One region of the Lysinibacillus sp. UBA6686 genome, then DNA from elsewhere that is predicted to be linked to it. Evidence: riboswitches for the same ligand, from Rfam matches in the RefSeq annotation. Region 1 holds a riboswitch; each other region holds the start of a gene.
The links. Region 1 has a riboswitch for S-adenosylmethionine ahead of B2R82_RS06805 (MetQ/NlpA family ABC transporter substrate-binding protein). Riboswitches for the same ligand answer to the same signal wherever they lie in the genome.
Positions count from the first base shown of each region.

Region 2: linked by a shared signal. The riboswitch ahead of B2R82_RS19565 (O-acetylhomoserine aminocarboxypropyltransferase/cysteine synthase family protein) and the one ahead of B2R82_RS06805 (MetQ/NlpA family ABC transporter substrate-binding protein) in region 1 are both predicted to bind S-adenosylmethionine.
Region 3: linked by a shared signal. The riboswitch ahead of B2R82_RS03530 (cyclase family protein) and the one ahead of B2R82_RS06805 (MetQ/NlpA family ABC transporter substrate-binding protein) in region 1 are both predicted to bind S-adenosylmethionine.

Region 1 is NZ_DKJS01000024.1:59,156-69,915, forward strand. It holds gene B2R82_RS06765 (YczE/YyaS/YitT family protein) at 1-259, shown strand, start outside; gene B2R82_RS06770 (nucleotide kinase) at 357-1,433, shown strand; gene B2R82_RS06775 (glycine C-acetyltransferase) at 1,492-2,691, shown strand; gene B2R82_RS06780 (CaiB/BaiF CoA transferase family protein) at 2,848-4,044, opposite strand; gene B2R82_RS06785 (alpha-hydroxy acid oxidase) at 4,041-5,201, opposite strand; gene B2R82_RS06790 (enoyl-CoA hydratase/isomerase family protein) at 5,216-5,995, opposite strand; gene B2R82_RS06795 (methionine ABC transporter permease) at 6,007-6,678, opposite strand; gene B2R82_RS06800 (methionine ABC transporter ATP-binding protein) at 6,671-7,696, opposite strand; gene B2R82_RS06805 (MetQ/NlpA family ABC transporter substrate-binding protein) at 7,904-8,737, opposite strand; SAM riboswitch class I at 8,826-8,930, opposite strand; gene B2R82_RS06810 (PPC domain-containing DNA-binding protein) at 9,083-9,586, shown strand; gene B2R82_RS06815 (pyridoxal phosphate-dependent aminotransferase) at 9,635-10,760, opposite strand, start outside.
Region 2 is NZ_DKJS01000074.1:15,291-26,050, reverse strand. It holds gene B2R82_RS19580 (succinate CoA transferase) at 1-1,456, shown strand, start outside; gene B2R82_RS19575 (DASS family sodium-coupled anion symporter) at 1,676-3,157, opposite strand; gene B2R82_RS19570 (glycerol-3-phosphate acyltransferase) at 3,354-3,986, opposite strand; SAM riboswitch class I at 4,143-4,256, shown strand; gene B2R82_RS19565 (O-acetylhomoserine aminocarboxypropyltransferase/cysteine synthase family protein) at 4,373-5,674, shown strand; gene B2R82_RS19560 (hypothetical protein) at 6,055-6,441, shown strand; gene B2R82_RS19555 (homoserine dehydrogenase) at 6,975-7,961, shown strand; gene B2R82_RS19550 (DNA-binding protein) at 8,272-8,502, opposite strand; gene B2R82_RS19545 (response regulator transcription factor) at 9,079-9,771, shown strand; gene B2R82_RS19540 (hypothetical protein) at 9,749-9,904, shown strand; gene B2R82_RS19535 (MFS domain-containing histidine kinase) at 9,920-10,760, shown strand, end outside.
Region 3 is NZ_DKJS01000013.1:29,199-39,958, reverse strand. It holds gene B2R82_RS03545 (NmrA family NAD(P)-binding protein) at 1-74, opposite strand, end outside; gene B2R82_RS03540 (hypothetical protein) at 71-547, opposite strand; gene B2R82_RS03535 (MarR family winged helix-turn-helix transcriptional regulator) at 640-1,179, opposite strand; SAM riboswitch class I at 1,892-1,997, shown strand; gene B2R82_RS03530 (cyclase family protein) at 2,120-2,857, shown strand; gene B2R82_RS03525 (DedA family protein) at 2,898-3,488, opposite strand; gene B2R82_RS03520 (Cof-type HAD-IIB family hydrolase) at 3,644-4,417, opposite strand; gene B2R82_RS03515 (DUF2225 domain-containing protein) at 4,713-5,408, shown strand; gene B2R82_RS03510 (hypothetical protein) at 5,431-5,784, shown strand; gene B2R82_RS03505 (erythromycin esterase family protein) at 5,968-7,392, shown strand; gene B2R82_RS03500 (DUF4272 domain-containing protein) at 7,436-8,611, opposite strand; gene B2R82_RS03495 (SMI1/KNR4 family protein) at 8,637-9,911, opposite strand; gene B2R82_RS03490 (TetR/AcrR family transcriptional regulator) at 10,201-10,760, shown strand, end outside.

The sequences.
Region 1 (10,760 bases):
ACCCAATATGGGAGCTGGGCCACGTGATACATTGATGATGATTCTGGTTGAAAAATTTGGCGGGACCATTAAAACGGCGAGAATGGGTATAGAGGTGTTAGTGACAATTTTCGGCTGGTTGCTTGGGGGTCCTGTTGGTGTAGGGACAGTGGTGATTGCTTTAACATCAGGCTATATTGTGCAATATTCATTACCTTATTGTCGAAAGCTTTTAATGAAGTGTATTGGCAATATTGAGGATATGAAGCCTTTCTATTAAATAGGAAGCTACTTTTATCATAAGGGATAGAAGTAGCTTCTCATTTTTTTTGCTGTTGTTTCATATAATGCAGGGCATAGGTAAAGGAGGAGCGGTATTGAATGGAAATGTGACCTATTATTTTGGACACGCATTGACAGGGCAAGGAATTAAACAATTATATAAAGAAATGATGGATGAGGCGGAATTGGTTTATCTTTTGCAGGGTGCTCCAACCATGAAGGGGTCGGAGCTTTTAAAAGAGCTTGGTTATTTTTACGTCAAGCAAGGCTTTGCTGTAGAGTGGTTCAAGGATGCGCTGTTGGAGGATGTTGTAGAGGCGGTATTTGTTCGAGGGTGTAATCGACTCTATATTTGGTCATCTGAATGGGGCATTGAACCGACTTTCCTTGGAACAAAGCATCGTGTGCTATCATTTTATGATTGTTTAGAGGACCTCCAGCTCGAGAAAGTTGGCGAACAGCTTGCTGAGGCAATGAAGGAACGAGAGTTATGGCGTGATAAATGTATCGCTATGCTAAGTAAAGCCATTAAGATTCATGACGATTGGGAGATTGTCACACAAAGCTGTATGAATTGGCAAGGATTAAATGATCAAGTGGAAATGTTAAAAACAAATATTTTTCAATCAATCATTTTAAATAAACCTGGACTACGCACACATCGCTTACTAGGAACATTAACACCAAGAGGCGCTGAAAATACAGTAGAGAGTATGACTAAAAATTTAACTCGACGATTAATGATAAAAGGTAAGCCGGGAACAGGTAAATCTTCCTTGATGAAGGACTTAGCAGATGAGGCCAATAAGAGAGGGCTAGATACACAAATTATTTGGTGCGGTTTGGATGGAGGCTCTGTTGATATGGTCATTATCCCGGAATTAAATTTCTGTATATTTGATAGTACAGAACCACATGTCTTTGATCCACAGGATGGCAGACTGGGGGATGAAATTTTTGATATAGGAAAACATTGTGCATTATCACAGGATGCAGAAGTTTTAATCGAAGATATCCGGGCAAAGTATAAAGAGGCTATACAAGATGCAATGGGGTACTCCAAGCGATATGCAGAAGCGGAGTATACTGTTCGGCGTTTATTAGACCATTGTTTATCTACTTCACTTTGGCGGGAAAAAACTGCTCCACTTTTCGAAAGATTAACAAAGTAATTTTTCAATTGGCGTGCTTATGCTACACTAGGAGCTAGAACAGTTTTCCTAGGAAAGGATGATACGCTTGTCAAAAGTATTAAATGCATTTTTAGATGAAAACCTACAAGACTTAAGAGACCAAGGCTTATACAACGAGATTGATCCAGTAGAGGGAGCCAATGGACCTGTTATTCAGGTGCGCGGCAAAAATCTTATTAACTTGTCCTCAAACAACTATCTTGGCTTAGCAACAAATGAAGAATTGAAGCGTATTGCCAAAGAGACTATTGATAGATATGGTGTCGGAGCAGGTGCTGTTCGTACTATAAATGGTACGCTTGATCTACACGTTAAACTGGAGGAGAAGCTTGCTGAATTTAAAGGAACAGAAGCAGCTATTTCCTATCAATCAGGCTTTAATTGTAATATGGCAGCGATTTCAGCTGTAATGGATAAAAATGATGCGATTCTTTCAGATCAATTGAATCATGCTTCTATTATCGATGGTTGTCGTTTATCAAAGGCGAAAATCATTGCGTTTAATCACTCTGATATGGATGATTTACGTGCGAAGGCAAAAGCAGCAAAAGAATCTGGATTATACAATAAAATTATGGTCATTACTGATGGTGTTTTCTCCATGGATGGCGATATTGCTAAACTGCCAGAAATTGTGGAGATTGCAAAGGAATTTGATTTAATTACGTATGTAGATGATGCGCATGGCTCAGGTGTTACTGGTAAAGGAAAGGGTACAGTGAAGCATTTCGGTTTAGAAAAAGAAATCGACTTCCAAATTGGTACACTTTCTAAGGCGATTGGCGTTGTTGGCGGGTATGTCGCAGGTAAGAAAAACTTAATTGACTGGCTAAAAGTACGCTCACGTCCATTTTTATTCTCAACAGCATTACCGCCTGGTGATGTGGCAGCGATTACAGCAGCAGTACAAATGTTAATTGATTCCACTGAGCTTCATGATAAACTTTGGGAAAATGGCAATTATTTAAAATCAGGGCTTGCTAAGCTTGGCTTTAATATTGGGGAATCCGAAACACCAATAACTCCATGTATTATTGGCGATGAAAAGCTGACGCAGGAGTTCTCACAGCGTTTATTTGAAGAGGGCGTTTATGCGAAATCAATCGTTTTCCCAACGGTTCCAAAGGGTACAGGTCGTGTTCGTAATATGCCTACAGCGGCTCATACAAAAGAAATGCTGGATAATGCACTCGCAATTTATGAAAAAGTAGGTCGCGAACTAGGCGTTATTCAATAAAAAAGGGTTGCCTCTTCGTGAGGTACCCTTTTTTATATTTAGATGGATAGAACCCTCAAAGTGACGGATAGGCAAACTGAATCAACGGATAGAACCCTCAAAGTGATGGATAGCTAGAGTGAATCAATCTATTAAAACGCTCAAAATGGATAAGCGCTATTTTGAATGAATGATATTTGCGGTGTTTAGCTGTTTGATGCGTTCATCTGTCACATGCAATGATTTTAAAATTTCCTCATTATGCTGTCCTAATGTTGGAGCGGCTTTTGTTAGCTGGCCAGGGGTCTGAGAAAATTTCGCTGGGAAGCCTAGTGTACGCATTGGCCCAGCTGTTGGATGCTCATAGGACAGGACCATGCCACGCTCCAAAATATGAGGGTCATTCAATGTTTGATCGTAGGAATAGATTGGGCTAGATGGTACACCATATTCATCTAAAAGCTGAAGCCAATATGCAGCTTTATGCTTTACCAGTTCACTTTCGATTTCTTCCCCCAATGCTTTAACATTTTGAGCCCTCAAGTAGTTTGACGCGAATAGTGGATTACTCAGCCAATCTGGACGATGGACGACTTTGGTGGCAAAAATCTCCCATAACTTTTGATTACCTGCACCAACTAAAATATAATCATCCTGTGTTTTAAAACCCTGATAAGGTGCAGAAACACGATGTGCAGTACCTGTTCGCTCAGGGAGCTGGCCTTGTCCAAAGTAGGCTGCAGCCTCCCATACCGTCCATGCCAGTCCAGACTCTACTAAGGAAACATCAATATATTGTCCTTCACCGCTACGCAGCTTGTAAATATAGGCCATTAAAATAGACTGTAATGCTGTTTGAGCAGCCGCAATATCGTTTACAGCAAAGCCAACCTTTACTGGTCTTCCATCTGCTTCACCAGTCATATGCATTAAGCCACTAAGTCCTTGCGCCATAATATCGTAGCCGCCTTTTTGACTATAAGGACCTGTTTGACCATAACCTGAAATAGAGCAATAAATAAGGCCAGGATTCATATCTTTTAGTGTTGCATAATCTATCCCTAATTTTTTTGTGACGCCAGGTCGATAATTTTCCACAAGCACATCTACCGATTGGATAAGCTCTTTAAATAGTTCTAATCCCTCAGGTGTTTTTAAGTTCAAACAAACACCTTTTTTATTACGATTAACCATCATATACATATGGCTTTCTTCATTAATAAAGGGACCCATTGTACGTGTGTCGTCTCCATTGGGATACTTCTCAATTTTAATGACTTCAGCCCCCATATCTGCTAATACCATTGTGCAGTATGGACCAGCAAGCACCTGTGATAGATCAACAACTTTTAAGCCTTGCAATGCTTGATTCATTTTTCATCGACTCCATCTTTTTTCACTAAAGTAATATTACGTAGGGCTGGAAGGGAGGTTGCGCCTGCTAAAGCAATGGAAACTTTCAATTCATCGTATAGATTCGTCATGACTTTTTCCACTCCCTGCTGTCCAGCTAACGCCAGCCCATAGACAAAAGGCCGACCAATAGCTACTGCATCTGCCCCTAAAGAAAGTGCTTTTAGAGCATCCATGCCACGATACACGCCACTATCTAAAATGATTGGAATTTGTCCACTTACCGCTTTGACAATCGCAGGAAGCGCATCAAGTGATCCTACTACACCATCCAGTTGGCGACCCCCATGATTTGAAACAATAATACCATCGATACCATTTTCTATAGCTAGCTTTGCGTCTTTAGGATGTAAAATACCTTTTAATAAAATAGGGAGATTAGATCGGCGCTTTAATTCACGTACATTTTCCCAACTTAAGGTAGGATGGAAAACATTTTGCAACACACCCTGGACGTAGGATTCAAATGATTCATCTGGCAGGGAAGCCATAAAAACAGGATCATTGATATAGTTTCCTCTTGCAAAGCCTAGCTTTAAAGGCGAAAATTGGTTGCGTACATCCTCTTCACGCCAGCCAAGCATAACTGTGTCGACTGTAAGAACGATTGCTTCAAAGCCAGCAGTCTCTGCTCGAGCGGCCATACTATAAGCAATTTCCTCGTTGGTAGACCAATATAACTGAAACCATTTTGTAGCCGTAGGTGCAGCTTGTGCAACCTCTTCAAGTGCATAGCTAGAAACTGTACTTTGTATATAGGGTATTTTTAATTGTTGAGCAGCGCGAACAACTGCAAGCTCTCCATCATCATGCGCCATTTTATTCATGCCAACAGGTGCAAATAAAAAGGGTGTTGGATATGTTTTTCCGAAAAGCTTTATCGAAGTGTCAACATTGGAAACATCATTTAAAAAGCGGGGCACAATGGAATACTTTTCAAAAGCAACACGATTATTGCGCAATGTTTGTTCGCCTCCTGCACCAGAGCGTATATAGCCAAAAGGTCCAGCTTCCATTTTTTCCGCTACAGCCTTCTCTAAATCAGCAAAACAAATAGGGAAGGGAGCTTGGGCAGTTATATTTTTTAATAGAAGGTCTCCATTAGTTGTATTTGTCATCGTCACTACCTCACTTATTTATTAAAAATGGGCTTTCTTTTATTTAAAAATGCCTGTATGCCTTCGTTATAATCTTCTGAGCTAAAGGAGTCGAGAATGATTTGAGCTAACGCATCATTTTCTTCATTTTCTCCATCTACAATAGCTTGAATAATTTTTTTTATGCCTGAATTGGCAACAGATGATTTACTTAAGAGATGCTCAGCGAATTGCAGTGTGCCATTTTCAATCTCCTCTGGCTCATGTAGGGCAGTAATCAAGCCAATGTGTTTTCCTTCTTCTGCAGTAAAAATGTTTGCTGTGTATAAAATTTCCTTTGCCTTAGCAACTCCAACAATATTGATAAGACGCTTTGTACTTTCAAGATTATAGACAATTCCGATGTTTGCTGCAGTGATACCTAATTTACTTTTGGGTGTAGCAATTCTAAAATCACAGGCATTTGCTAACTCTAAGCCGCCACCAATCGCTAAGCCCTGTATCATAGCTATGGTTGGGTGCGGAAATTTATAGAGTGCATCAATTGCCCTTAATGCTAAATCATTGTATGCCTTTGCGTTGTCAGCAGCATAACGAATATCTAAAAACTCACTAATATCGGCCCCCGAAGAAAAAGCAACTTCATTCACGCCACGGACAATTAAAAGTTTAATCGAAGGGTCAGAGCTTAAATAATAAAGCTCATTCAAAATAGCCTGAAACATTGCCCTTGATAAAGAGTTACGTTTCTCTGGACGATTAATCACTAAAGTTGCTATATAACCATTTTTCTCTAAATAAATTTCATTTGTCACAGTGCTCCTCCTTAATCCTTCTTAAGTTTTGCTGCAAATCGATTGCCAATAGATTGAATACTCTGAACAAGGATGATTAAAATAAATACAGTCGCATACATAACATCGACCTCATAGCGTAAATGACCATAACGGTATGCAAGATCACCTAAACCACCCGCACCAACCATACCTGCCATTGCCGTTGCTCCAATAAGACCAATTGTGGCAATGGTTAAGCCTAAAATAATAGAAGGGCGAGCCTCGCGTAATAAAACATTCCAGATGATATGACGGCGTTTAATGCCCATTGCTGTATAAGCCTCTACAACACCTGGGTCCACTTCTAAAAGTGCGGTCTCCATCAGTCGTGCGATGTAAGGTGCTGTATATACAACAAGTGGTACAATGACACCTTTCACACCAATCGTTGTCCCAACAATTAGCTTTGTAAACGGTAGAATAAAGAAGAGTAAAATGATAAATGGAACGGAGCGAATTATATTAATGAATAAATTGAAAAATTGATAAAGAAATTTATTTTCGAAAGATTGACCAGGACGTGTTAAAACAATTAGGAGCCCTAACGGAATCCCAATGACAACGGAAAAGAATAAAGAAATTCCGACCATTTGGAAGGTTTCGATAATTGATTTCCCAATAACATCGGACCAATCTGTAAAGAAGCTTTGAATACTATTCATTTTGTTCGCCTCCTAATTCTTCTACGGCTACTCCATTTTCGGTGAAATACGTTAATGCCTTTTGTACAATTTGTGCTTCACCATTTAAATGAACGACAATATTTCCGACAATGCCGTTTTTTAACTCAATAATATTGGCAGTTAAAATATTTGGCTGAACATCGTAAACTTTGCTGACCTCTGCCAATAATGGTTTTCCAGTGCTTTCGCCAAGAAATGTTAGACGAATAACACTCCCTGAAACATTGAGCTGCTGAATAAGGGAAGGGGATAGATTACGCTGTGAAATCGTGCTCAAGAACTTTCTCGTTGTTGGATGCTGTGGCTTCGCAAAAAGATCAATAGCTGAACCATACTCCACAACTTTCCCTGCCTCAAGAACAGATACGTCATCGCAGATTTTTTGTATGACATTCATTTCATGGGTAATGAGTAAAATAGTAATGCCTAGCTCACGATTAATTTTCAATAAAAGCTCAAGAATGGCTTCTGTTGTTTCTGGATCAAGTGCACTAGTCGCTTCATCACTTAGTAAGATTTCTGGTTCTTGTGCCAACGCACGTGCAATAGCAACACGTTGTTTTTGTCCACCTGAAAGCTGACTTGGAAAGCTTTCTAATTTTTCTGTTAAGCCAACAATTTCAGCATATTTCGCCACACGATTTTTCACTTCGGTATCGTTATAGCCAAGTAGCTTTAATGGGACAGCTATATTGTTATAAACGGTCGCGGTTTTTAAGAGATTAAAATGCTGGAAAATCATCCCTATTTTTTGACGGGTTTTACGAAGATCATTAAGGGAAAGGGAAGTAATATCCACATTGTTGATCCAAACTTTTCCTGTAGTTGGACGTTCCAATAGGTTAACACAGCGAATAAGTGTGCTTTTACCTGCGCCACTATAGCCAATAACCCCATGAATTTCACCTTTTTTAACATGAAGGTTAATCCCATCAACTGCTCTGACAATACCTTTCTTTGTTTTAAATTCTTTAGATATATTTTCTAATCGAATCATCTGGATGTCTCCTTTCTAAAAAGCAAGAATCTGCTCGCTTTCCCAAAGGAGTCTCGCAGATTCTTATTTTATCCCGCTTAATGGGCTGTGAAATTCCCACTTCAAGAACAAATAATGCTGAGAAGGAATCTAACAGCAATAAGCCCGATATTTTCACCGATTAATCAGTGGAGGATGGGGAAAAACCCTGTTTTATTTTTTAGCTACTTACCAGCTTGCAATTACAGAACCCTTAAATTCATCTTCAATAAATTTGCGTACTTCATCAGATTGATAAGCTTCAACAAATTTTTTAATCGTTGGATCATTCTCATTTTCAGCACGTACTACAATATAGTTTACATAAGGAGAGTCAGTAGATTCTAAAAGGATAGAATCTTTTTTAGGATTAATGCCAGCCTCCAGCGCAAAGTTTGTATTAATAGCTGCTACATCAACCTCACTAAGTTGTTTCGGAATTTGGGCAGCCTCTAACTCTATGAATTTTAAATTTTTCTTGTTTTCTTCGACGTCTCGGATAGACGCTGTTAGCCCAGCACCTTCTTTTAATTTAATATAGCCAGCCTCTTGCAGAACAAATAGTGCACGGGCACCGTTTGTCGGATCGTTTGGTAAACCAAATGTTGCTCCGTCTGGTATTTCATCAAAAGATTTATATTTTTCAGAGTAAACACCCATTGGATTCAGAATAGTTTTTCCAACTGGTACTAAGTCTGTATCGTGATCTTTATTAAAAGTATCTAAGAAAGGCTCGTGCTGATAGCTATTTGCATCAAGATCACCTTCAGCTAACGAGGTATTAGGTAAAACATAATCAGAGAAGGATTTAAGCTCTACTTCCAGGCCTTTTTCCTTTGCCACTTTTGCCGCAACCTCTGCAATTTGTTCATGTGGACCAGAAGTAACACCTACTACGATCTTATTTTCATCAATAGCCTTACCTTGGTCTTCTTTACTATCTTCTTTTGTACCGCAACCTACTAACGCTGCTGCTAATGTAAGACCTGCTAAGCCTAATAAAAATTTGTTTCGTTTCTTCATGAAAATGACCTCCAAAGTTTGTTTTATCGATTTTTAAAAATAAAAAAACTCTCTTATAAACTAAGAGAGGCTCATGAAAAAACGTCCTCTCTTATCTATCAAACGATGATCGTTTGCAGGATTTAGCACCTTCCTTTAAAAAGGAGGTTGCCGAGCTTCATAGGGCCAGTCCCTCAGCTACTCTTGATAAGAGATATATAGTATTTTTATAAATCCGATAGAACTAATATAAATTATAGGTTATTATTAGTCAATAAATATTTTGATTTTTTATTTTATTTAGCGGGTGTTTATTGTCCACTAAATCAGGATAAAGCCAATAAAGTAACAAAAAGAGGTGTAGAGATGTCTATAAGAGTAAATTATGGAGTTGGAGCATTTGGAAAAGTCATTAGTGCTCGTATTTTAATGGGGACTGATATGATTGAGGGAATAGAGGCTATCTGTCAAGAGAACGATATTGAGTCAGCTACCATCGTTAGCTGTATTGGTAGTTTGAAAAATAGTAGTTTTGTTTATTTAGTACCAGATGAGATCTCTAAAATCAATGTCCGTTTCAGTGAAGTGATAAAAAAAGAAGGACCACTTGAATTTATTCAAGGTGCTGGTGTTGTGTGTAAACGTGATGGAGAATATGAGACGCATCTTCATGGATCAATGAGTGATCAATGGGGTCAAGTATCGGGAGGACATTTGATGAAGGGCGGAAATATTGTGATTACGGCCGATATCGTTTTGGCTGAGGTACAGGACATTCAGCATTTACGCAAATTTGATGATGAAACAGGACATATTCAATTTTATCCCTTAGAAAAAGACTTACAGAGTCCAAGAAAGATTGAGAAATGAAAAAACTGTTCTATGGCATGGCTGTAGAACAGTTTTTATTGAATTTGTTTATATAAATAAATTTAATTGTTCGATTCGATTTATAGCTTCGCGTAAACGTTCTTCGCTTACAAGTAAGCCAACACGGACATAGCCCTCGCCATATTGCCCAAAGCCATTTCCCGCTGCTACAGCAATATCTGCTTTGTCGAGTAAGAGATCTGCAAATTGTTCACTAGTATAGCCTACTGGAACAGGGAGCCATGCAAAAAAGGAGCCCTTAGGTGCAGTTACGTGCCAGCCAATACGCTGAGCCTCCTCAATTAGGACATTGCGTCGACGTTCATAAGTAGCTCTGAGCTCATTTGCACATTCCTGTGATGCTGAGAGTGCAATCGCCGCTGCTTGTTGTACAGCAGGGAATTGACTACAAAATAGATGATCTTGTATTAAATTGATAGCAGCGATAATATCGGCATTCCCAACTGCAAAGCCAATGCGCCAGCCTGCCATATTGTATGTTTTGGATAGAGTGTACATTTCTATTCCAACATCTTTAGCACCATCTGCCTGTAGGAAGCTAACAGGTTTGTTTCCATCAAATCCAATTGCCCCATAGGCAAAATCATGTGAAACGATGATATTATGCTCTTTTGCAAAGCGAACGGTTTCCTCGAAAAATTCAATTGTTGCAGTACCACCAGTTGGGTTATTAGGATAATTCAAATATAGAAGTTTCGCCTTTTCTTTTATATTATCAGGTAAAGCTGCGTAATCAGGGAGGAAGCTATTTTCTGCAAAAAGTGGCAGTACTTCAAAATTTACATCTCCTAATACGACACCTGATAAGTAATCGGGATAGCCAGGATCGGGTAATAGCATTGTATCGCCAGGATTTAATATAGCTAAAGGTAGTTCAACAAGACCAATTTTTGTACCACCAAGAATAGCCACCTCTGTGTCAGGATTAATGTCTACATTGTATTCACGTTTGTAGAAATCTGCCGCAGCTTGGCGTAATTCAGCAATGCCACGAAATGGTGGATATTTATGATTAAGAGGATTTTCGGCTGCCTCCTGTAGAGCCTTAATAATATGAGGAGGAGTAGGTTGATCAGGATTTCCCTGCCCAAGATTAATTACATCGCGCCCCTCTGCCAAGGCTGTATTTACTTTTTGCACAAGTGCTGCAAAA
Region 2 (10,760 bases), on a different contig from region 1:
AGAAGCAGCATCTTGGATTAAGGATGGTATGGTACTTGGGATGAGTGGTTTTACACGTGCTGGTGATGTTAAAGTTGTGCCACTTGCACTTGTTGAAAAAGCTAAAAAAGAGAGCTTTCAGGTAGATGTATATACAGGTGCATCATTAGGCCCAGAAGTTGACCAATACTTAGCTGAAGCTGGCGTTATTCGTAAACGTGGCCCTTTCCAGGCGGACGCGGGAATTCGTAATAAAATCAACAGCGGTGAAATTATGTTTGTCGATGCGCATCTTTCACATAATGCAGAATTGGTACGTCAGGGCATTATAGGTCCTATTGATTTTGCGATTATTGAAGCGGCTGCTATTACAGAAGATGGCTTACTAATTCCTACAACTTCAGTTGGTAATTCTCCGATTTTTGTACAAGAGGCCGATCAAGTAATTATCGAGTTGAATGTGGCTCAGCTAGATGCATTAGAGGGAGTACATGATATTTTTGTTCCAGGACCACAAGGAAAACGTGATCCAATTCTATTACAAAAGGCTTCAGATAGACTTGGCACAATTGGTATTCCACTAGATTTAGAGAAGGTAAAGGGTATTGTAGTTTCAGACATTTTAGATGCGCCATCAACAATAGTTCCAGCTGATGAAGAAACAGATATTATGGCCAAGCATTTATTAAACTTCCTTCGTGATGAAATTAAAGTAGGCCGTTTAACGACGAGTTTACGTCCAATCCAGTCAGGAGTAGGCTCCGTGGCAAATGCTGTATTATTGGGTTTCAAAGACTCTGAGTTTGAAAATTTAGAGGTCTATTCGGAGGTGCTACAGGATGCTGTATTAGAATTAATGGATGCTGGAAAAGTAAGCTTTGCATCTGCTACTTCTATTACCCTGTCAGAGGAAGTTGGAAACCAAGTTTACGGTAATTTTGATAAATATGCTGACAAACTAGTATTACGCCCACAGGAAATTTCCAATCAGCCAGAAATTATTCGCCGACTCGGGCTAATTTCAGTGAATACAGCGCTGGAAGTTGATATTTACGGGAATGTGAATTCAACCCATGTTTCAGGCACAAAAATGATGAATGGTATCGGGGGTTCTGGTGATTTTGCACGTAATGCACGATTAGGTATTTTTGTTACAAAATCTTATGCAAAAGGTGGAAATATCTCAAGTATCGTTCCGATGGTATCACATGTGGATCATACAGAGCATGATGTTGATGTAATCGTGACAGAGCAGGGGGTTGCTGATTTACGTGGACTGGCACCAAAAGAACGGGTCGCACTAATTATTGATAACTGTGCACATCCTGAATACCGTGATCAATTATGGAAGTATTTTAATGATGCTAATGAAGCAACAGGCGGACACCATACTCCACACGATCTAGAGAAAGCGCTTTCATGGCATGTGAATTATGCAAAAAGTGGTACTATGAAGGAAGCAGCATTATCAAAATAATAGAATAGATTTATAAAAGCCTTGTAGGACAGTTAATGATTCCTTCAAGGCTTTTGTGTTAATTATGGTACCCAAAAGAACTGTATGGGTTGACCCAGAGAACTAATCAAGTCGCTTAGAGAATGGCTCAGGTACCTCAAAAATTTGCTCGGGTCCCTCGAAGAACAGCTCACCTGTCTTATCCAGATACCTATTAAAATACTTAGGGGCTCTATCTATTTACAATAATCCGATCCATTTCCAATAAGTTGCAGAGAATAGAAGTACTAGGATGAAACCAATAATGGTTAATGGAATACCAGATTTCAAGAAATCCTTTGTTGTAAATGCTCCTGTACCATAAGCAAGCATATTTTGCGGTGCGCTAATTGGTAAAAGGAAGCCAAAGCTAATCACAAATTGCTGTACGATAACGAAACCAACTTGGTCAACGTTAGCCGTTAATGTGGAGGCCAAAACGATAAACACAGGTACAAGCGCTGATGCTAAGCTTGTCGCACTGGCAAAACCTAAGTGAATAAGAATATTAAATAGTGTAACCAATGCAATTGTTGCTAGAATCGGCATAGTATCTAGACCGAGTGAACCAAACACTTTGTCAGATAACCATGATGCACCTTTCGTATTCAATAATACTGTGCCTAGCATAATACCTACCGCAAAAACGATAATGGTTCCCCAAGGAATATGAGGCTCCACTTCCTTCCATGTATAAACACCGATTTTCGGCATTAATAGAATAGCGATAGCAATAATTGTGACTGTTGTTGTGTCGAATGGGTGTAGCTTGCCTTCAGTTGCCCAGAAAAATAATAAAATCATTGACGTGATGATTAAACGGATTTCAGGCGCTTTTAATGGGCCTAGTTCTGCAAGCTGCTTTTTGATTACCTCTTTACCGCCTTCTATGTTACTAGTCTCAGGCTTAATCAGAGAAATCATAATGAAAAATAAAGCTATAGACATGATAATCGAGAAGGGGGCAGCGTAGAGTAACCAGGCACCCCACGAAATATCCACATTAAATTGTTCTTGAATAAAATTTAAAGCGACCATATTTTGAGCAGCTGCTGTCTTAATCCCAATATTCCAAATGGAGACGGCCTGTACGGAGGTAATGACAAGTAACGCAGCCAGTCGGCTATCACGCGGCAAACCAAATGCAGCAACCATTCCAAGTAGTATTGGGACTACTGCGCCAGCACGTGCTGTAGCAGAAGGAACAAAAAATGCGAGTGCTATAGATACTAAAATGGCACCAAAAATAATTGCTTTTGTTTTAGTCCCTACAAGTGAAAGTATCCATAGGGCGAGTCGTTTATGTAAGTTGGTGATTTGCATTGCTGCTGCTAAAAATAGAGCTGCGGCTACCAGGGCGACTGCAGAATTACTAAACCCGCTTAATGCTAATTTTAGAGCACCTGCTGTTCCTAATTCTGCTGTTGGATCGTCTATTGACGGAGCCAGTCCTAGTAAAACGGTTACCAGTGCAATAATCATGGCAGAGCTGACGGGATATGAAACTGCCTCTGTTACCCAAAGGATGACTGCGAAAGCTAAGATGGCTAAGGCCCGTTGACCCGCAACAGGTAAATCGCCGTTATTAGGTAAAAAAATAATGATGATTAATGAAGCAAAGGCTAAAGCAATCCAAAGTGGCTTTAAATTACGTTTTTCGCCTGCTTGTTGAAGTGTAGACATATTTTCTCATCCTTTCTACGATAAATATGACGATTATTGTCTATAACATCGGTCAGTAAAATGTTTTATTAAGAAAATAATTTGTCTATTTATTGGAGAAAAAAATAGTATGTAAAATACTTTGTTTTTACAGCATTAATAGTAAATAAAGAGAAAATATATGGTCATAGAAAAGACAAAAACATTCAAAAAAATATTATTTCTTTTTCTTAAAAGCTGAAGTTACTTTAGGCTCTGTTCCTTTGACTAATCGTTTAATATTTTCAATATGCAAAATGATAGCTATTCCAAAAAGTAGCAAAGCAATCATCGTTGGACCTATCCCAGGAATCCATAAAAAAGTTGCTGTACAAAAAACAAGATAAAACTCTAAAACGCCGACAATTAAATAGTTCGTTGCAAAAGATAAAATGACAAATAAAATAAGTGCAAATAAACCAATTTTCCAATCAACAGCAAGCAATATCCCTATGATGGAGGCTGTACCTTTCCCCCCGTTAAAGCCCATATGGAATGGGAAATTATGACCTAGAATGACACCAGCTGCTATGAGATAGGTGAAGAGCCAAACTTGTACCTCTGTGTATTGTGCTGCATCTGCAAGAAAGAAATGTGCACCGATAATTGCTAATACACCTTTACCAATATCAATAAGCGCTACTAGTACTCCGTATTTCCATCCAAGGGAAAGGGTTGCATTGGAGGCACCTGCATTCCCATGGCCAGTCTTTTTTAAATCTACCCCAGATAAAAACTGTGCCACTTTAGAGCCATGAAGACAGCCGATAATATAACCAACAATAATAAATAAAATGATGGTTTTAATCACAGAAATCCTCCTTTCTAAATAAATATTAAAATAGTGTATGCGTTCATACTACGTAAAGAAGCAGACTGAAGTTTCGGAAAAAATAAAATTTTAGTGTTGACAGAAAAAATGTCTATGTTTATACTGTGTAACAACGATGGAAATTGAATCTCAATACTCTTATCAAGAGCGGCGGAGGGATAGGCCCTATGATGCCCGGCAACCAGTAAGTGACGAACTTGCTAAGGTGCTAATTCCTACAGATTCTTACTTGGATCTGGCAGATAAGGGGAGGAAAACTTGCAACTGCAACCCTCTTCTTAGCTGAAGGGGGTTTTTGTTTTCTACTAAAAAATCCTCCTCATCTCCGGTACCATCGTAAAAAAATAACCATTTGGAGGTACAAAATGACAAATTTTAAACCAGAAACATTGCTGTTACATGGTGGCCAAGAGCCAGACCCAGTAACAGGATCTCGCACCGTACCTGTATATCGCTCAACGGCCTTTGTTTTTAAAGACACTGCTCATGCGCAACGTCTTTTTGCCTTAGAGGAAGCCGGCAATATTTACACACGTATTACGAACCCAACTGTAGATGTTTTTGAAAAACGCGTCGCTTTATTAGAAGGCGGTACAGCAGCAGTGGCACTTTCATCTGGTGCAGCAGCTATCGCATTTTCAATTTTAAATCTTGCAGGAGCAGGGGATGAAATTGTTGCCGCTAGCTCTTTATATGGTGGTACCTATAATTTATTTGCCAATACACTACCAAACTACGGTATTAAAACGATTTTTGTAGATGAAACAAATCCTGAGAATTTCAAAGCAGCAATCACTGATAAAACAAAAGCGGTATTCGCTGAAATTTACGGTAACCCAAGTTTAAAAGTACTAGACATTGAAGCAGTGGCTAACATTGCACATGAAAGCGGCTTACCATTAATTATTGATAGCACTTTTGCTTCACCTTATGGCTCTACACCAATTGATTTCGGTGCCGATATTGTCGTTCACTCCGCAACAAAATGGATTGGTGGACATGGAACTACTTTAGGTGGCGTTGTAGTTGATGCAGGGAAATTTGATTGGACTCGTGGTCGTTTCCCAGGATTTACTGAGCCAGATGCTTCCTATCACGGTTTACGATATGGCATTGACACAGCAGCAGCTGCATTTGCTACAAAACTGCGTGTGCAATTACTACGTGACTTTGGACCAACATTAAGTGCTGATGCAGCCTTTAATTTTTTACAAGGTTTAGAAACGCTTCATTTGCGTATCCCTAAACATAATGAAAATGCTTTAGCAGTAGCCGAATATTTACAAAACCACCCATCTGTGGAATATGTAAATTATAATGGCTTAGAAGATTTCCCTACACATGATTTGGCTAAAAAATATTTAAGAAATGGCTTCGGTTCTGTGCTTACATTTGGCATTAAAGGTGGACGTGAAGCAGGGCGTAAATTAATCGATAGTGTGAAATTATTCTCCCATGTAGCTAATGTAGGGGATGCTAAATCATTAATAATTCACCCAGCTTCTACTACACATCAGCAACTATCAGCTGAAGAGCTAATTCAAACTGGTGTAACCGAGTCGCTCATTCGCTTATCAATCGGTTTAGAGGCAGTAGAGGATATTATTGCAGATTTAGAACAAGCTATTGAGCAAGTAACAGCTTCACAACAAAGGGTTGAAGCATAAAACATAGGCTAATGTTGTGGCGTTTACGTATTTTCTCATTCGATAAGCCTCATTTGGTAATGCGTAAAACGTTGCTACATCAAGCGCTTATCTCATTCGATAAGTTATCAGAAATTTCCCATAAGTAATACCGAGTAATTTTATAAGTATTATTGACTTAAATAAAACCATGCTATATACTAGGGTATAAGTTAAACGTTCGAAAGGCTACCAACCTAGAACTAATTTTCGGCACCGATTTTTGCCTGATTCGGTGCTCCAAATGATACTTTGATTCCATTCGTTTTCATAAGTGCTCCCCCACTTTTGAAATATATAGGAGTAGCTGCCAAGCCAGCAGCTACTTTCACTAAAAAACTGATGTTAAAGGAGTGTTTGAAATGGGAAATGTTTATAGTGCACAAAACATTGCATCTTATCTTATTTATGAACTAAATGAAGGTCATGTGTTTGTGAACAACATGTCCATTCAAAACATACTGGCATCAGTTGAACGTAAATGGCAACAAATTTTTGGACATTCTGCTTTTGAGGAGAACGTTTATGCAAAAGAGGAAGGCTATACAGTAAAAGAAGTTTTTGAGGCATATGAAAAATATGGAGCAAGTCATATTCTTCTACCTGCAACAGAGTTCTATTTAAAATATGGCACATTTCAACTAGTTGAACGTACGTATGCTATACCAAATTTTACACGAGATGAGATAGAACTTGTTCAGCAAGCAATTACACAATATCGTTATCAGTTGTTAATAAAAGCTAGTTAATTCTCCCTCATATATTTGAGCTCATTCTCTGCTGCTACAGGGAATGAGCTTTTTAATTAATAAAAAAAGGGAGTAAGCTGTTTTTTAAATAATTTTATAATTATCTATCAAAAGAACAATTTTTATAGATGTTGTAACATACATATATAATAGAAGAAAGACAATCCTTTTATAAAAAAATCGTCAATAATTGTTCATAGATTATAGAACATCTTAAAAAACGTATAATAAAGGGAATGAAACCGATTTCTTCTGCACGTCTAGGGAAAACAAATGTCCTTCCTAGAAAGATTTTTCTTGTGCAATGTATGTATTTGCGTTACAATTTTCTTTAAGTTAAATTTTGAATTATTTGAATTTGTGTGCTTGTCAGTGTATCTCCATAAGACAAATTTATTCATAACTGAGAGTGAAATATCAAATATTTATACAAGTTACTTTACGGGCGTGTGCACAATTCAGAATTAGTACGGATGAAGCTAACGCTTAAATATAATGAAACTGCGGAATGTAAGTTGGAGGGAATAACAGGAATGGCAACTATAAAGGCAGCGATTTTAGGATTTGGGACGGTAGGTCAAGGGATTTACCATATATTAAACGAAAAGCGAGAAGAGCTTAGACATAAATTAGGCATTGAGTTAGAAGTAGCAAAAATTTTAGTGACAGATGCTAGCCGTGAACGCGTACCAGGCACAGCACATTTGATGACTACTAGTATGGATGATGTATTAGCTGAACCGGGCATGCAGGTTGTGTTTGAGGCAATCGTGAATGAGGAGCCAGCATTTACGTATTTAAAGCGTGCAGTTGAACATAAATGTCATGTCATCACTGCTAACAAGGTAATGTTCGCTAAAAAAGGCTTAGAGCTACAGGATCTTGCGAAAGCAAATGGCGTTTTTGTAGGCTACGAGGCGACAACGGCAGGCGGAGTACCTGTCATTAAAACAATGAAAAATATTTTACTTGTCAATGACGTAAGCCGTATTCAGGGTATTTTAAATGGAACTTGTAACTATATTTTAACGAAAATGCGTGCAGAGGGATGGTCATTTGAAATGGCACTCAAAGAAGCACAAAATTTAGGGTACGCAGAGGCAGACCCATATAATGATATCTCAGGTCAAGATTCCTTCAAGAAATTAATGGTGTTAAGTGCATTGGCATTCGGTGAGCAACCGGATTGGGCAGATGTAGAGGTAATTGGCATTGATAGTATTTCTGCTGAACAGGTAAAGGAAGCAACTGCAAAGGGTCTACGCTATCGTCACGTTGCAGAAGTAGAAAAACTGGCAGGTGGTAAGATTATAGCCAAAGTAGAGCCTTTATTGGTAGACGCAGAACATCCACTGTATCCAGTAGATGATGTCAATAATGCTGTTGCCTTAGATACGAACTATATCGGTACTTTGACGCTTGTGGGCCCTGGTGCAGGCATGTATCCTACAGCAAGTGTTATGGTTGAGGATTATGCTGAAATTATTGGTAAGCGTGCTGGATTTCTCGTGAGTATTTAACTACTTTCATCAAATATCTCCCACCTCTCTAGGTGGTGAGATGAATACGAATTTAAGTACTTTTCAGACGGTGTCCAAACACCCGCTGAAATAAGTTAAGCCTCCAGCGGATGTCACGGAATCGAAAAGGAGTTAATAAAGGATGTTCGCCTAAAAAAATCGCATCCATAAGATAACAGACCTGTGTCCCGCAGGCCTTATCATAAAGACGATTCCAGACGCAATTATGCCGAGGCATAATTGATATAGTAAAACGCAAAGTTACAAGGATTGCTACTTGATAACTTTGCGTTTTTCTTGTTGAACAACGTTAATCCTCGTCCTTCACATCGATATCCTCAGGTATTGGAGTATTACGCCAAATCTCTATTTCTTCTTTGATACGCTCTAACTGATCAAAGTAGGTATTAAACTGTCCGCTATTAATTAAAATTTGGTCTCCATCATATACAGATCGAATACGTCCCTCGTAGACTAACTGTAGAATTTGATCTTCAGACATGCCAAGATCTATCGCTGTTTCTTCAACTGTTTTATACATATTTTCGCCCCTTTTATCTTAATTCAGCAAATCTTTACTGTGCGAAAGCAAAGCGACAAGTAAAGATGCTTCCACTCATAGTAACAAGATATTTCTATTCAGTGAGTATAAAAAAGCCCACTGAAATAGAGGAAATCAAGCTAAGATCTTCACATTCCGTGAAAACGCCTGAGTACCAACACCGTGCCCCTGGTGGGTGTACAAATTTTGAAGAGGAGCTTTGCGATCAAGCTCGAAAAAAATCTGAACGCAATTACGCTGGGGTATAATTGATCGCTTTTATTATAACGTCCTTTTCTAAGAAAAGCATATTCATCACTTAAGTTTAAAAATGGTAATTGTTTGATTTTGGATAAATCTGTATTATTAAAGGTGATGATGTTTTCGATGGGGGAGGAGCTATTTATGATATTTTCATTTTTTGTCCTTCTGACTACTTTATTATTGGCATGTAACGATTTGTTCTACAATTGGTGGAGGATTATTCAGTAAAAGCTTAAGAAATTCTTCATTTTTATAATAAGTGGTTTTTAAGATTTAAACGGTACAATATTAATTGAGAGCGAGGTGTATATCATGACGAAACTAACAGTTCTTGTAACAGACGATGATCAAGATATTCGTGATGGTATTGAAATCTATTTAAAAAATGAGGGTTATAATGTAATAAAAGCTGCTGATGGAATAGAAGCACTTGAAAAGCTAAACAACAATGAAGTACATTTAATTATTTTAGATATTATGATGCCCAATATGGATGGCATAACAGCAACATTTAAAATTAGAGAAGAGCGCAATATTCCAATTATTATGCTTAGTGCTAAGGCAGAGGATGGTGACAAAATTCATGGATTATCTGTTGGTGCAGATGATTATGTCACAAAGCCTTTCCATCCTTTAGAGCTACTGGCACGTGTAAAATCACAGCTTCGTCGTTATGTACAGCTGGGGACGTATAATGAAGGGGCAACAAAAATAGAAATTGATGGACTGGTATTAGATGAAGATGCTAAAGAAGTAATTTTAGAAGGAGAACCAGTTCGATTAACACCAATTGAATATAAAATTACGGAATTATTAATGAAAAATGTAGGGCGTGTGTTTTCAATTCGGGAAATTTATGAGCGTGTTTGGAATGAAGAAGCCTATAATGCAGAGAATATTGTGGCTGTTCATATTCGAAAAATACGTGAAAAAATTGAAGCAGATCCGAAAAATCCACGCTATTTAAAGGTGGTATGGGGCGTTGGCTATAAAATGGAAAAATAAAATTGAACAATATGTAACAATAATTGGTTTCGTAGCAGGAGTTATTGGGTTAATTTATTTTGGTATCTATGCCTATCAAATGGTAAATGCTCGCTCTTCTGAGGTACTACAATTTCTTGAAAGAATTTTTTAGAGGGGAGTGTGCAACATGTTGAAAAAATGGAGAACCCTTCTTGCACTTTTGTGTTTAATTTGGGCGATTTTCAGTATATTTACATTCTCTAGGGTAGGGTATCAATATATTGGAAAATCTTATTTTCAATCTGAAAATTTTCAGCATGAAATTGATAATTTTCAATCACAGCTAGGGCCATTAGTGTTGAATTTACCAACTGCTGACGATTTAAAAAGTAAAATAGAGGTTACGCAAGGTGAAATAGAAGATCACCGCAATTATTATGGGTCATTAGGAGAACAGATCGATAATATAAAGGCTCAATATGAGAGTCGCATTCAGGAAGCTACCAATGTGAATGCAACGGATTTAAAAACAAAGCTTGAAAAAGAACGTGATGAAAAGATAAAAGATATTACAGCTAATTTTGAGGATGATGAGCATGTCCGAAAAAAAATTCTTGCTCAAAAAGAAGAAGTCATTGATCAATATATAAAGGCAGCAAAAGATGAAGCAAAAAGTTTTGTGAAAAACTATAATTATTGGTCCTATGAATTAACAAACACAGAAACAGGTGAAATATATCGTTCAGGTGATGTTTCTGAAAGCAGTGCCTATAAAATAAGATATACCCCACAGCATCCATTAACTACCTGGAATATTAGTGATAATTTAAGTCATATTTTTTATCGAACAGATACTAGTGTTGAAACAGAGACTTTAAGAGAAACTACTGACTACACGGGTACTATTACGATTTCTAAAAAATTAGCTCAATTAGCAGGCATTATGGAAGGCTATGAGCAGTTTACACGAAATCAGTATATTTTCTTCTTTATTTGGATAACAGGTATTTTAGCAGCTGTTTTTGCAT
Region 3 (10,760 bases), on a different contig from region 1:
TGAGTATCCCTCTTCATTAAGCTTTTTACTAGCTCTCTACCAATCATTCCTGTTGCTCCAATTACTACTATCATTTTTTAACGCCTCCACTATGAATTTTTTTATGAATACTATATTTCCATCTCCAAGCAATCAGTCCACTAGCAATTGTGGAAGATAAGGGGAGATCTATCCAAAGAAAATAAAATGCATTTAATTGTTGATGCTGAATAAAGGAATTCATTACTATGAATGTTATCCAAGCACCGATTAACCCTAATAAAAGCCCTATACTTAAAAATAAAGCTACAATTATAGAATAATGTCCAAAAGCAATCCGACTTTTATAAATCCCACGTTTTTGAAACCATAACCCGATTACCCAAGCAATTATTGCTGAAGATCCACCAATAGAAGTACAAGCTCGGATTGATAGTGAGACATCACTGGTGAAAAGCCCTCCAATTCCAGCCATAATGGTAGGCATAACAAACGCAAGCAATACTTCTTGCCATAGAATAAAGCTATTTTCTTGATGAATATCCTCAACTTCGTTAATCGTTTTCATTTTAGACCTCCATTTTTCCACGATATATAATTAGGCACCTAACTATATATCAAAAAGGAAAGCTAGCCTACCAGCTAACCTTTTTGTTTCTTTTAATCATATGAGCTATCATCACTCGCTGCAATTCCTTGCATTATTCTATCTAATAACTCAAGAAAAACCCCTCGCTCCTCGACACTTAGAAAGTTAACAATTGACTCTAACCAAGCAAAATGTTCTGGAGCCATATCTGATAGTTGTTTTTTTCCTTTCTCAGTTAATGTCACTAATTTTAGACGACCATCCTCTGGACTCAAACGCCGTGAAACTAGTCCATCTCTTTTCAAAATATCAATTAAACCTGTCACAGTAGCTCTTGTTATCCCAAGATGCTCTGCTAATTGAGATGGCAATTCTTCACCATCATTGTCTTCAAGATCAGCTAATAATCGATAGCGACCTGTAGATAAACCAAATTTAGAAAAATGGTTTTCCGCAGCACTTCCTAGCATCGCACCTGCAGCCATTAATCTCGATGCGACAAGTATAGCCTGTGCATCAACTTCTAATTGGTAACGTTCAATTTGACTTTTCGATTGAGCAAACGAAGGAGCAGCATTCATATCATACATTTTATTTTTATCTTTAACCATACATGTAGTATGGCACCTAACTATTTAAATGTCAAATATTTCTTTTATATTTTAGGAGACCCAATCCACATAATAAATTATGTTCTATCAATGAATTTAAATTCCTATTGACTAACGAAGCCCTGTCTCCATGATGAAAATTGTAAATGAATTCCGCACTTTTGGGCTTTTAAGATTATCTTCCCTGGATTGCACGTTGGGGTTACCGTACTTCCTAGTCTAATTTCTAAACATTTCCTAGCTTTAAAAGGAATGGTTGATTATGATACTAGCCTTATAACACAAGGAGCATTGGAGCTTTATTTAAAAAGTGGAATGTTTCATTTACATAGTACAATGCTTTCAAAAAAGTATGGAGAAAAGTCAACATGAAGGTACAAAAACTAGCAAACTGGATTATTTACGACCAAACTCGCCTGATACTAAACTTCAATTTGTTTTACTACCAGAAAAAATATAGAAACTTTAATTCAACATTTACTGATAAAAGACATGCATATTAAAGCCATTGGCGAAAATTACTTTTTACAAAAATCAATACAAAAAAAACAAATCAATCCCTAATTACACAAGGTCTTCAAAAAAATTCATGGCTGTAACAGAAAGAATAAAAAGTTACACGTTTTCCTTGTATCCCTATTGAACTTGTAAACTATAAATAAATATGCTATTGTATTTGTAATCGTTATTTCTGAAAATTCTTATATTGCATTTCTTATCAAGAGAGACGGAGGGATTGGCCCTATGAAGTCTCAGCAACCAGCCTATAGGTATGGTGCTAACTCCAATTGGCAAAATGTTTGCCTTGAAGATGAGAAGACTAACATTTGTTGCTTTACACAAGAGTCCTCTTCTCCAAGGAGGACTCTTTTTTGTGGTTATGATTGGACAAGTAAGACAAGCAGGAATAACTCATACTAATAGAAAGCAGGTAAATACGATGTCGAATGAACTTTTACAAGCAGTGCAGCTATTGAAATCAAGAAAATGGGTGGATTTAACACATACATTTGGACCAAATTCACCTCACTTCTTTATGTTTGAGGATGCAAAGTTTGAAACCTTATTTTCACATGATGATGGTTTCTTTGCGCAGCAATTCACTTTTCCTGGACAATATGGAACACATATCGATCCACCTATCCACTTTGTTAGGGACACACGCTTTTTAGAAGATTTGGATTTAAAAGAATTAGTACTACCCTTAATCGTGATTGATAAATCGAAGGAAGTCGAGCAAAATAATGATTTTACCTTAAGTGTTCAGGATATTCTTGACTTTGAGGCTGAGCATGGAGAAATTGAAGCAGGTACGTTTATTGCCCTACGTACCGATTGGAGTAAGCGTTGGCCTAATAAGGATGCCTTTAATAATAAGGATGCTGAGGGTCATAATCATATACCAGGTTGGGGATTAGAGGCATTACAGTTTTTATTTAAAGAACGAAAAATTAACGCTATTGGTCACGAGACTTTCGACACTGATTCAGCAGCGGATTTTCGCAAAAATGGTAAGTTAGATGGTGAATATTTTGTACTTGAGCAAGACACTTATCAAATTGAGCTTTTAACAAATTTGGATCAGCTACCGCCAAAAGGGGCTGTCATATTCAATATTGTACCGAAACCAGAAAGAGCGTCTGGATTCCCTGTTCGTTCATTTGCCATCTTACCTTAAAAATAAATAAGGGTCTTATTCGCTTAGAAGAATCAGACCCTTATTTATTTCTTTTTTTGAAAAAATAATAAATGACCAACATTAATATGATGAATACTACGATAAGATAAATACTGTAGTGAGATAAGTAAAATCCCACATAGCGCCATTTCTCACCTAATACTTTTCCTAATGTAATAAAAGTAAATGTCCAAATAAACGCGCCTGCATAAGCAAAAATGGCAAATTTTCTATAAGGATAGTTGTTAATGGCTGCTACATATGCGGTAAGATGGCGTACACCTGGAATAAAATAACCGATTAGTAATAAGGCTGGTCCTATTTTCGTAAATAATTTTTTAGTAAAATTAATTTTTTGCTTAGTAATATGAATCTTCGGACCATATTTATGTAACAAAGGTAGCCCGAATCGAAAACCTATATAATAACTTAAAGTAATGCCACCTATTGCACCGATAGTTGCGCTAAGTAATGCCGGAACATGTTCTAGTGTTTCTCGATATACACTATATCCTATATATGTTAAAAATATTTCATCAGGAATAGGCAGCCCGACAATCCCTCCAACTAGGATAAGAATTATGCCAAAATACCCGTAATGTTCAATAAGAGATTGTACATGATGTGCCATAAAATCATCCCACCTAAAGCATTTTAATAACTTTCGTTAGCTTTATCATACTCAATGTAGTTAACATTATGAGTGCCATAGCTTCAATCTTTTTTTACTTTGACATCCCCTCTAAATTTACTAAAAATATTATTCGATTCCAAATAATTACTTTCTTAAATTATTTGTAGCTCTTTCAAGGCATAATATATACCCCCTTCAATGGATTTCTTCGTTATATAATCAGCACTATTCTTCAATGCCTCACTTGCATTACCCATTGCAACCCCAAAACCAACCTGTTCTAACATATCTATATCATTATCGCCATCGCCAAACGCAAGTGCTTCCTCAGAACTTAAATTGAAATAATCAAGTACAGCCTGAACAGCAATCGATTTGGAAATATCAGATTGCAATACATTCGTAATATACGGATGCCATCTTTTAAATTTTAAATGAGGAAATTGTGTTGTATATATTTGCTCAATATCTTCATTAGCATATAAACACATTAGATAAATTTCCTGTTCTACAATATTTTCATGAAATTCAGGAAATTTAGATAAAGATAATGTTTCTTGCAGGGCTTTAAGTGTCCTTGGCTTGTGTACGTTATTCATAAATAATTGTTCTGTAAAAAATGAAAGACTTTGTTTATTCTCATTAGCAAAGGCATGAACTGCTTGGACTATATTTTTGTCAATTGGTACTTTATGTATTACCTGATTTTGATGCTTAACATATGCACCATTTGCGGTTATAAATGTCTCTATACCCATGTTTCTTAAACTTTGACACATTGATAAAGGTCTACCTGTAGCCGCAACAATACGAATTCTCCTCTGTTTTAGCTCATCTATTACCTTCCTTGTGCTTTCTTCAATACAGCCATCTTCATAATTAATAAGTGTTCCATCTACGTCAAAAAAAACAATTTTGCAATCCATCATACACACTCCATTTTCATCCATCAACATAAATAGTTACAAATACCTACATTAAAGCATAATCCATTTAACTTTTATTCATTATACTGAAAAACACTATTGCAAATACATATAGAAACCTCAACAAACAAAAAAGTAATAATATTTTCACTTTAATAATGCTAAAGGAGTATACCAAAGAACATAGAATTGTTAAAATGAAAGATAATCAATTAAATACATTGAACGATAATACCCATCGTAAATATAGAACAAAAGAAATAATTAATAAATCAGCGTAAAGGAGTTGATTCTTATGGCATTTAACATTTACTACTATGAAAGTAGTGTGGATTGTAAGTTTTGCAAAAAGCACTTTACCACTTATAAGGTACGTCCTAATCGTTATAAAATTGTCGAAGAGCAAACAGATTTCATGCCCGTCTATGAGGGCTTAAATCCATTGCTATATGAAGTCGCTGTTTGTCCGTTTTGTGGCTATGCCTACCATAAATCCATGACAAGAACCTATGGGCCTTTCATGCTCCTTATCGATGAGCTGTACATTAAAGAGCTTCAAAAACCTATGAACATCTGTCAAGAGCGTACAGTGGATGATGCCATTATAAGTTTTAAGCTTGCTTATTTAGTGTCCAGGGCATCTATGGAAGAATCACTTCTTATGGCAAATTTCGCTTTAAAAATTGCCTGGTTATATCGCTTAAAAGAGGATCAGGAATCAGAAATGCGCTACCTTTTTGCGGCAAGGGATTTTTACAGTAAATCATTTGCATCCAATCAAGAAGGTAGTGAAAGAATTCAATATTTACATGCAGAATTAAGCCTACGACTTGGCGACATGACTGAAGCGAAAAAGGGATTCTCTCGATTAATTGCAGATCGAAATGTTTCCAATAAATATCGTAAATTGGCTCGCAATCGCTGGGAAAATTATAAGTATGATGAACAGTCAATCATCTTAAACGAAGATATTGGAAAAATTATCAATTGAAAGGATAAGGAGAGAAGTTACTATGCACCGATTTGTCAAAACAATTGATGTGAGAGAGGAAGATATATTTTCTGAACTACATCATTTTTTACTGAGAAAAAATAATCGCTATTTAACAAATGATGAGGTCATTGCATTAACAGGGGTTTCCGTGGAGCTGCTTTATAAATGGGTGAAGGCAGGAAAATTAAAAAATTCAATTTTCCCTAATCTAGGTGCCCCTTGTGAACGATGTGGGCAAATTACACAGAAAAAAATTTGTATTAGCTGCTCATCAACAATTGTTAATACACTAAAGCAGGAAGAAAAGGATCGTGCATGGTTTAATCAAATACAACGCAACAATCACAGGACTAGTACATACCACTATAAATAAGTTAAATACAACACCTCCAAAGTGTCCTATCTTTTCGATATCACACTTTTGGAGGTTTTTTAATCTATCTTCCTGATTCAAGACATAAATCCAAATTTAAACAAAATTTAAACAGAAATCTCCTTAACTTTAAACTTACCTGCGTATAATTGGGTTCAATCTATTGCGAGGGATTGATGAACAATGACAAAAGGGAAAAGAAATAAAATGCTATTATCTTTAAGTATTGCATTGACAAGTTTTATAGCATTTAATGGGAATGCAAATGCGGCAGTGGCTGCTCCAAAGATAGCAGAGCAGACAAGTTTAGAGCAGGGATCAGAAGTAAAGCAAGCTCGTACATCTAATGAAGCACTACAAGACTGGAAGAATTGGGTGAATGACCATGCATATAGTTTAAATTCCATTCAGCCTGAATCCTTTGAATCAACAAAAATTGCATCCAGTAAATTTGAAGATTTAGAGATGCTAAAGCCCTTATTACACGATAAGCGTATTGTTTTTTTAGGGGAAAGCTCGCATGGTGTAGCAGAGTTTAGCCTAGCAAAAACACGTATCATTCAGTTTTTACACCAAGAAATGGGCTACAACGTCCTTGCCTTTGAAAGTGGTATGGGGAACGTTATGAATGCTCAGGGGAAAATTGATAAGCAATCGGCTCAGCAGACAATGAAGGATGGAATTTTTGGTGTATGGTGGTCAAAAGAGACCCTACCGTTATTTGAGTATACTAAGAAAACCCAATCTACAGAGCAGCCTCTTATGTTAGCTGGCTTTGATATTCAACAACAAGGTGCCTTTACAGATGGGGGATGGCTAGAAAATAATCAGCTTGCTAAACAGTTCAGGGAGGTAGAGAATCAGCTTGTAGATTGGACCTACAGCAAGGATTTAAAAGGATATCAAAAGGCCAAACCAAGCATTATCGATGTGTATAAACAAGTAAAATCACAAATACCACTTAAAGAGAAAGAGTTAAAAGCAGCTTATCCGAGCGAGCCTCATATTACAAAGCTTATGGAGCGTACATTAGCTGACCGTATACGCTTAGCAGAAGAGTATGTAGAACTATCTATTCAATCAAACATTGATACTGAGCAAAATAAATATGATTCATTCTTTAAAACTATGGAATGGCGGGATCAAGGCATGTTGGAAAATTTACTTTGGCTAGCAGAGGAGATTTATCCGACTGAAAAGTTTATTGTTTGGGCACATAATGACCATATTCGCAAGGCCCAATCTGAAGTAATGGGCTCCCCTTATGCGCTAAACTTAATGGGTGAACGTCTACCAGACATCTATAAAAAGTATAGCTATGTACTTGGTCTATATATGGCAAGTGGAGAAAATGCAAGCAATGCACGTGAAACTTGGTCTGTATTACCTCCAGTCAAAGGATCTACTGAGGATATCCTTTCCTCAACGAAGAAGCCATACACATTTATTGATTTACGAAATCGCCAAAATGAAAGAGGTAATTCATGGATGTTTGAGCCACGTATATCCTATAGTTGGGGAGTTATGCAAGAGAGCTTTGTTCCTCGTGATCAATTTGATGGCATCCTTTTAATCGATAAAGTAAGTATTCCAAATTACATCGAATAAATTTTATAGCATTTAGCAAACTAGTTTTTCTAGTTTGCTATTTTTAAGTATCCATCGAAATCGTATCCCAGTCTTCATTGTGATGACCAATCAACCAGAATAGGCCTCTGCGCCTTTCCATAACAATACTTTCATTTACATCAGCAGGAGTCATTCGTTTTTGTATACGACTGTCTACGCAAGCCCAGTGTAGCCTATAGGTCTTGTCGGCTTCATCCAATATTTCTTCCTGGCTACGCATCGTAGTTTGAAGATAAAATTGCTCAAACGTTTCACAGTTAGAAATAACTTGAATAGCAAACTCACAATCACATACTTCATCAGGAAAATCAAGCTTGTCAACAAATCCAAGTACCCAAATTAGTGTCCAATAAGCCTCATATTGCCATGAAATATTAATGGCTTCCTGTGCATTTGGTTGTTGACTATATAAAAAGGCTATTTCATTGTCAGTTAGAATGTCTTCTACTTCATATTTACGCAACATACTGCTAAAGAAGTCTCTTGATTCCTCTACATTTTCTCCTTGTGCCACATCACAAGCAAATTGAATAACAATTAGTAAAGCTGCAGCTCTCCTAGCAATATCCTTTTTGGTTCTAAACTGACAAGCCTCAATTGGTGGAAGTTGCGGGAGTGAATCTGTATATGGAATACCCTTTTCTTTTAAATAGGCTATTGTTTTATTCTTTCTTTGATGGCCTTCTTCCGATGTCACCTCTTGTCCCCTCACCTTTTGTGTACAGGCATAAGGTCTAAAGTTGGATGGTCCCGATTGTCCATCAGGATAAACAATGACTTCTCCTTCTTTGTCTAATAAGGTGCCATTGGGTACAAAGCCAATACCCCCTATCACTGATAGTAGATTTGTAAATAACTGCATCTGTTCATCCTTTATCTCTTTTTCAGATTCAATTGCAATTACTGTATTTAACACAGAAATTTGCGTTAACACTAATTCTTTTAAATTGTCATCTTCAAAAGGAATACTGTTGTAAAAGCCCATCATTCCAGGAATATTATTCGCAAAGTATTCTGGGTTTGTATCTTCAGACATCACTCTAATTATCAATTTGTATTTATTAAATAATGCTTTGGATTTTATGAGATACTCATCTTCATTTTTTTCAACAGTAAAACCTTTACTAAAAACATCAGAAATCTTACAATCGATATCCTCTATATTATTCAAAGAAGCAAATATAGTAAAAAAGCTCAAGCATTTCTCCTCCTTACAATAGGTTTCACCAATGATTCAAGCCTTCTAGAGCTTGGTTAAATAGCTGTTTATTTTTTCGTAGTACTTCATTGTCCTTCCAAAATGCAAGCAATTGCAGCCATTTCTCCTTATCTACTTGATCTGACGGCTTAATTTCCTGCTGCATCATTTGACATACTGCTCGTATAGCTGTTAGGCGCTCTACTTCACTACCATTCAACCACTCAAATAATGTTTCTGCACTCGGCTGTGATTCGACTAAAAGCTGATCCCATCCACCTATCGGAAAGGAAACATAGGGTTTCATCCAAGCTATCGTTTTTGAGCTATGAAAATGACGTAGTCGATGTAAAGCTGTATAAGAATCAATTTGCGCTTTCTGAATATCTTGAAGAACAAGAGATAGCCCCTCTTCTTCTGGTAGACAGAAGGCTGTTAAATAATCTCGAATGCAACTAGGTATATCATTTCGGTCTTTCCAAAGTGTCCTTATCCAATCACTTGCCTCTGTTGCACAAACCTTTACTAGCACCTTACACCATGCTTCTTTATCTACTAGACGCTGTGATTGTTCAATTTGATTACGAAGTACAGTATACACATTTCTAGAATCGAACCGTGTAAATGCTTGTTGAACTTCTTCCTCTTTCACACCATGCATCGATACATATATTAGTAAAGAATCCAGATGATACATAGCTTCCTTCCATGTTGAAGTTAAATATTGTTCAAGCCACTTTAGCCAGATTTGAGAGTTGGTCAGGCTTAAATCCAGTCCATCCTCACTACAAAACTGTCGATGCTGTCCACAATCTACTCCTACGCATCCTAAAGTTGTAACCCTCTCTATATAATCCCTAAAACTCCAGGCTAGCAGGTCGAACTCATCCTCCTCATGACTCCAATACCAAACGGAACCATCCCCAGCCTTCATAAGAAGTGCATCACCGTTTCCAGCCGTATGAAATTGTAGATATAATTGTTCATCTTCATTTTCACTATCTCCACCAAAATCAGGGAATTCGAGTTCCTCCAAGCTCCAACCAAAATTACCTAAAGGCGTGTCCAGCTCAATAGGGAGTAGTGCCTCATTAGGTAAAGACCAATACACTCCCACTTGTCGAGAACAATGAAGTAATACATCACGGAACTCGGAAGGAATCGGAACACCAAGCCGCATCTCTACCATTGATAGCTCTTGCTCAGTCGCTACAGGCTTTATCTCAAGTGGATGCATCCAAGCTCCTTGTTGTTCAAGCTGTTTTAATAAATGTGTCCATCGATCAATCCATATTTGCATGACTATTCCTCCATGTAAAGAAAAATACTTTCGGATAAAGTGTTACATTTTTTCTCCATTAAATGTATCGTCAGAAGTTCATTTACTTATTAGGAGTAGACTTTAATTTACCTAAAAACACGCGGATCTTACCTCCATTTAAACTCAAAATATATGCTAAATGGCTTATCTCTACTAGTTCTTTTCTAATTTTCTTAAGTGATTCTCACAAATAGTCTATTGTTGACAATTTAAAGAACTGCCTCTAGTATTATAAATACATTCGAATGTATCTATAAGGAGATATTTTATGGCCAGAAATAAATATCCAGAAGTTACGAGAAAAAGAATAATTGAATCAGCTGTTAAATTATTTACTGTAAACGGTTGGGATAATGTAACGATTCAAGAGATTGTAGATGATGTGGGGGATATTACTAGAGGAGCCTTCTATCATCATTTTAAAACCCGTGCTGATGTTATTGATGCCATCACAAAGGAAATGCTAACGGCAAATAATTATTTTAATGACATATCAGATTTAAAAAACTTAAATGCTTTAGAACGTTTAAGACAAGGCATTTCCTTTTCAATTTCTCAAAGCACAAAGGAAGAAGATTTATCCACAATCCCTTTTAAAATGAATTCTGCTGAATTTGTTTATAGTCGCATCACAGAGGGCGTACAAGTTGTTGCACCAGGTATTCAAAAAATTATTGATGAGGGCAATCGAGACGGCTCATTGCAAGTTGCTTTTCCTAAGCAAGCAGCTGAAACCTTTACAATGCTTTTTGATATTTGGATGAATCCTGAAATATTTCGTGTAAGCCGAGCTGAATTTATTCAAAAAATTGAACATATAAGTTTGAT